Leucothrix mucor DSM 2157: one gene and its partner. The protein of the gene in region 2 interacts with the protein of the main gene of each other region in a pairwise test. Links are inferred from orthologs where the notes say so. Each region holds a gene or a part of one and is shown on either strand. Other genes may lie near its edges. The genes, in order: LEUMU_RS0122995 and ctaD.

The links.
Region 1: the proteins of ctaD (region 2) and LEUMU_RS0122995 interact in binary tests that used the Escherichia coli proteins (3 or more experiments, as listed by UniProt). The link is inferred for Leucothrix mucor DSM 2157 from one-to-one orthologs.

The regions. Positions count from the first base shown.
Region 1 is NZ_ATTE01000001.1:5,001,573-5,004,678, forward strand. Bases 83-2,857 are described here. They hold LEUMU_RS0122995 (pyridoxal phosphate-dependent aminotransferase), read left to right. Parts: upstream 83-786; coding sequence 787-1,929; downstream 1,930-2,857. Other genes in these bases: LEUMU_RS0122990 (porin), read left to right, coding at 83-654; LEUMU_RS0123000 (ABC transporter ATP-binding protein), read left to right, coding at 1,944-2,834; LEUMU_RS0123005 (ABC transporter permease), read left to right, coding at 2,831-2,857. In the rest of the region: more of LEUMU_RS0122990, read left to right, coding at 1-82; more of LEUMU_RS0123005, read left to right, coding at 2,858-3,106. UniProt on the Escherichia coli protein: Shows aminotransferase activity with methionine and histidine as substrates, and to a lesser extent also with phenylalanine.
Region 2 is NZ_ATTE01000001.1:2,736,400-2,739,586, forward strand. What follows is about bases 130-2,985. They hold ctaD (cytochrome c oxidase subunit I), read right to left. Parts: upstream 2,452-2,985; coding sequence 808-2,451; downstream 130-807. Other genes in these bases: LEUMU_RS0112335 (cytochrome c oxidase assembly protein), read right to left, coding at 155-688; coxB (cytochrome c oxidase subunit II), read right to left, coding at 2,464-2,985. Outside these bases: LEUMU_RS0112330 (cytochrome c oxidase subunit 3), read right to left, coding at 1-122; more of coxB, read right to left, coding at 2,986-3,187. UniProt on the Escherichia coli protein: Cytochrome bo(3) ubiquinol oxidase is the terminal enzyme in the aerobic respiratory chain of E.coli that predominates when cells are grown at high aeration.

The DNA of each region.
Region 1 (3,106 bases), 2.3 Mb from region 2 along the record:
AACGTTGCAGACTCTCAAATCGGTGGTGGCAACATCTCTACTGATGATCTGTATGTTGGTTTCAAAGGTGCATTCGGCGAAGTTCGCATGGGTGATACTGACAACGGTTGTGACGCAGTAGACACAGGTTGGGTTGTTGATGATGAGTTCATCTCTCATAACTCTGGTGGCTGTGCTGCTGGCGACCAGAACAATATCACTTACAAAGGCTCACGTGGCCCTGTGACTTATGCAATTGGTTACAGCCCAGATGTAGGATCAGGTGACGGCGCAACTGTTGCTGGCGAAAACACTGTTTCTTTGGGTATTGTTGGTAAAATTGGTCCTGCAGCAGTTAGCTTGGGTCACGAAGTCGCTGGCGATGACAGCAACACAGTGCTGGGTGTGTCAGGTAACTTTGGTCCTGTAGCTGTTGGTATTCGTGCTAGCAAGTTCGAAGATAACGATACAGATGTAGGTTACACTGCACAGTATTCTGCTCGCGGTAACAAGTTCTACATCGGTTACGGTGATGTTAACGATGATGCGAACACATTGTTCCTAGGCTACCAGCGTTCAATCGGTTCAAACACTACATTCATCACTGAGTATGTAAATACTGACATGTCTGGTGTTGATGATCAGTACGCAATTGCTCTGAAGCACGCATTCTAATATCGCTTAACACGATATAAGAGTTAAAGAGGACAGCTTAGGCTGTCCTTTTTTGTGTCTGTCTTTAATAGGTTTTTGATAATTTTTCTTCTATAGTTGCGGGCATTCTTTTGATACTCAGGGAGCCTGTTAATGCTATTCCATTCTAAGTTGCCAAATGTGAAAACCACGATTTTCACAGTGATGTCTCAGCTGGCATCCGAATATCAGGCTCTCAATCTTTCACAAGGCTTTCCGGACTTTAATGGCCCCGATGAGTTATTAGGCCGTGTGACCGAGCACATGCGCTTGGGTCATAACCAATATGCACCAATGACTGGGGTGCAACCTCTGCGAGAAGCTATTACAGCAAAGGCATTGAGCTTATATCAAGCTAGCGTGGACACTGACCAAGAAATCACAGTGACCTCCGGCGCAACAGATGCCCTGTTCACCGCCATCACAACAATTGTAAGTACTGGCGATGAAGTGATTGTATTTGATCCTGCTTATGATTCTTACGAGCCTGCGATAGAGCTAGCGGGCGGAAAAGCTGTCCATATTCCATTATTAGCTCCAGATTTTAAGATCGATTGGCAGCAAGTTGAAGATAGTATTACGTCAAAGACTCGCGCCATTATTATGAACTCCCCGCATAATCCAACTGGCACCACCTTATCCGAGGCAGATATTCAGGCCCTACAGGCGATTGTCGCTAAGCATGATATTTTGCTGATCTCAGACGAGGTCTACGAGCACATCGTATTTGATGGCGAGCCGCACCTGAGTTTATTGCGCTACCCTGATCTTCGCGAACGCGCTTTTGTAAATTCATCGTTTGGTAAAACGTACCATGTGACAGGTTGGAAAATTGCTTACTGCATAGCGCCAGCAGAGTTAACGGCGGAGTTTCGCAAAGTCCATCAATATGTATCATTTTGCACGGTCTCGCCGATGCAGTTTGCACTCGCAGACTTTATGCAATCCAGTCCTCATCATTTGGAGCTAGCCGATTTTTATCAGGCGAAGCGCGATCGCTTTGTGGCAGGTATACAGGATTCACGGTTTAAGCTATTACCTTGTGCGGGTACCTACTTTCAGTTGTTGGATCACTCCGAAATTAGTGAGCTAGATGATGTAGCCTTGGCGCGTCAGCTGACGATAGAAAAGGGGATTGCCTCTATTCCTATTTCTGTATTTTATCAAACGCCACCTGCTCAGAAGATTCTGAGATTCTGCTTTGCTAAAAACGATGAAACACTCGATCGTGCAACGGAGTTGTTATGCACTATTTAAAGGGTGATCAGTAAATGTCTACCATTATCGAAGTCAAAGGCTTGCACAAACATTACGGTGACATGGTTGCCGTAGCGGGTGTCGATTTTAGCGTTAAGCGCGGCACTTGCTTTGGATTGCTTGGCCCAAATGGTGCGGGTAAAACCACCACCATTGAAATGATGGAGGGTATTAGCAAGCCAACGGCGGGCGAAGTGCTGTACATGGGTAAGCCGCAAGGCAGTGATTTTAAAGAGCAGGCGGGCATTCAATTTCAGTCTACTGCATTGCAGGACTTTCTAACTGTTGCCGAACAGCTTCGTTTGTTTGCCAGCTTTTACCCAAAAACCTTACCGTTCGATGAGTTGGTTGAAGTTTGCGCACTGGGTAGTTACTTAAATCGGGATGCCAGCAAGTTATCAGGCGGCCAACGTCAGCGTTTGTTACTGGCTATTGCGCTAGTGAATGATCCGCAAGTGGTGTTTCTGGATGAGCCAACTACCGGGCTTGATCCCCAGGCACGCCTTAATTTCTGGGAGTTGGTCAATCGTATTAAAGCGCTGGATAAAACTGTGCTGCTCACCACTCACTACATGGAAGAAGCCTACAACCTGTGTGATGAAATTGCGATTATGGATCACGGTAAAATCATTGCCCAAGGCTCTCCGGATGAGTTGTTATCTCAGCACTTTCAGGATGTTATTGTGGAATTACCACAAGCTGATTTCAATGCCGAGGCGACTGCGAAAATTCCTCATCGCGTATTAGATAAAGTCCAGGCGAGCGTGCAAATCGTTACGCAAGACGTTAATGCGACCTTGGCTGAGTTATTGGCACTTGGTGTTTCATTGAAAGGCTTGCAGGTTCGTCCTCGTACCTTGGAAGACTTATTTATACAACTAACCGGCAAGGAGCTTCGGGCATGATTAAGCGTATTTTAGCCATGGTGCATGCTCGTAATCTGGAGTTTGTGCGAGACCGTTCATCGCTGGGTTGGAGTTTATTGCTACCCGTATTGTTGGTGTTTGGATTGGCGTTTATCTTTTCTGATGAAGATAAGGCCTTGTATAAAGTTGCTGTGATCGCGCCAGGCTTAACGCAAAATGCGGCTCCAGATTCTACTTTGCACCCTGTGCTAGGTTTGGATCATATTCAATTTTATGGTGTTGAAGATCAGGATGCGATCGTGGCCAAAGTA
Region 2 (3,187 bases):
GTAGCTAAGGCACTGCCATGCAGGGAACCTGCAAAACCACCCAGCAGTAACGCCATGCCAACAGAACCCACGATGGGCCAATAACTACCTTCCGGAACGTAATACTGTTCTTTAGACTGCATTGATTTCTCCTACACTCATCGACATCCGCAAATCAGACATCAGGTTGTATTCTAAAAAAGTTATACGACAGTGTGATGTTTTGAACATTTCCATCAAGAGACGGCTCAACCACAAACCGCACCGGCATTTCAACCGGTTGATAGGCTTTGAACTCCTGACGCGTAAAGCAAAAGCATTCCAACTTTTTAAAGTGGGTCGCAGCCTGACTGGGCGCCACACTGGGCACTGCCTGACCAACAATCATATCTTTGGAACGATTCTCAGCTAAAAAATACGCGGTATACACTTTGCCCGGCACCACTTCCATTTGAGGGGTTTTCGGGCGAAAGCTAATCGGAAAACCAGGGGCGACTGCTGCTGCAAAATCCACAAATACCGTGCGCGCTTCATCCACCTCATAACTTTCTGCAGTATCTTGATAGCTGCTGGTAGTGGTTCGCCCGTTAAAGCCGGTGACATCACACAGAATGTCATACAACGGCACTAAGGCGAAGGCGAAGCCAAACATGGCAATTGGGATAAAAATCAGCTTTAGCCAAAATCCCTTGGTAACCGGTTCGCGCATTTATTTACCTGACAAAATAAGTGTCAAAGAGAAGATCGCAATAGCGACTGCTGCGATTACCGCCGCTGTCACCATTGCTCCACGTTGCTTTCGTTGAATTTCTGACATCACTTATATTCTCAATGACCTGTGTGGCTAGATTCTTTAAGAATCAACTCACGTGGTGGCTCTTCGTTAAAGGTGTGGTAAGGCGCAGGTGTAGGCAATGTCCACTCCAGACCTTTAGCACTTTCCCAAACGCGTGCTTCTTTGACGACACGACCATTACGGATGCAATCCACAATGATGTAAGCCAGCAATAAGAAGGACAAACCAAACACGAAGCCACCGACACTAGCAATCAGATTGAAGTCAGCAAACTGTAGTGAGTAGTCAGGAATACGGCGTGGCATACCCGCTAACCCTAGGAAGTGCATTGGGAAGAACAACACATTCACTGACAGTACCGCCCACCAGAAGTGGATCGTTGCCAGCTTCTCGTTGTACATACGACCACACCATTTTGGCAACCAGTAGTAAACGCCAGCAATGATAGAGAACAGCGCACCCGTTACCAGTACATAATGGAAATGCGCCACCACGAAGTAGGTATCATGGTATTGAATATCCGCCGGTACGATACCCAGCATCAAGCCGGACAAACCACCGATAGTAAACAGGATTACAAAGGCCACCGCCCACATCATGGGGATTTCAAAGCTCAACGAGCCTCTCCACATGGTAGACACCCAGTTGAACACTTTCACACCAGTCGGAACGGAGATCAGGATCGTCGCATACATAAAGTACATCTGACCCGCAACCGGCATACCGGTTAGGAACATGTGATGTGCCCAAACTACGAATGATAGCACCGCAATTGAAGCCGTTGCATACACCATTGAGCTGTAACCAAACAATGGTTTACGCGAAAACGTCGGGATGATTTGCGAGATAATACCGAAGGCCGGCAAAATCATAATGTAAACTTCAGGGTGACCGAAGAACCAGAAAATATGCTGGAACATAACCGGGTCACCACCACCTGCTGCATCAAAGAAGCTAGTACCGAAGTTACGGTCAGTCAGCATCATTGTTACCGCACCGGCCAATACTGGCATCGCTGCAATCAGCAGGAAGGCTGTGATAAACCAAGTCCAAACGAACAATGGCATATCCATTAGCTTCATGCCGCTAGCACGCATATTCATTACAGTCGCAATGATATTGATCGCACCCATGATGGATGAGAAACCCAACATGTGAATAGCAAAGATGAAGTAGTCAGTACTTTGTGGCGCAAACGTTGTAGACAACGGTGCGTAGAACGTCCAACCAAAGGCCGGTCCGCCACCTTCCATAAACATAGTGCTCATTAACATGGCACCTGCAAATGGCAGAATCCAGAAGCTCCAGTTATTCATGCGGGGTAACGCCATATCCGGTGCACCAATCATGGTAGGAATCTGAATATTCGCCAAGCCCACAAAGGCCGGCATGATCGCACCAAATACCATAATCAAACCATGCATGGTCGTCATCTGGTTAAAAAACTGTGGCTCTACAAACTGCAATCCCGGCATAAATAATTCAGCACGGATAACCATCGCCATCGCACCACCAATCAGCAGCATAATGAATGCAAACCAAAGATAGAGGTAACCGATGTCTTTGTGGTTGGTTGTTTTTACCCACCGCATTAAGCCTGGCTCAGGTCCATGATGATGATCGTCATGTGCATGATTCTGGATGTCGGCTTCAATATCAGTTGTCGTTGTTGCCATGTTACTGCCTCCTTATCGTGCAGACTTAATTGTTGCAGGTTGAACAATTTCGTTGGTGTTATTGCCGAACGCGTTACGCTCGTAAGTCACCACCGCCGCAATGTCACTATCGCTCAGCTGCTTGCCAAACGCTTGCATCGCAGTCCCACTTTTACCGTTGAGAATGATATCGATATGAGCAGCCATGTTTTCCGTTTTAGTCGTAATTGGACTGCCTGCCATCGCAGGGAACGCACCAGGTACACCAGCACCTGTCACACCGTGACAAGCGGCACAGTTAGTACTGTAAACCTTTTGACCCTGAACCATCAGCTCTTCCTTAGACCACTCACGATCACCGGAGGCAGCTGCAGCAGCGGCAATAGCCTTCTGCTCATCGACCCAAGCGGCATAATCTTCCTGAGACTTCACTTCAACCACAATTGGCATAAAGCCGTGGTCTTTTCCGCAAAGCTCAGTACATTTACCACGATACACACCAGGCTCTTCGATATAAGCCCAAGAGTCATTGATAAAGCCCGGATTCGCATCCTGCTTTACACCCAGTTCACGCACCCACCAAGAGTGGATTACATCGTTAGAGGTCATTAAGAAACGAATTCGCTGATTGACTGGCAGCACCAGTCGGTTATCAACGTCTTGTAAGTAGTGTTCATCTGTTGCACGCACAGCCGCATTGTTGATTCCGTCGCGGCTTTTCTGTGTCAGATTACTGAAGAAGCTAATATCATGATCT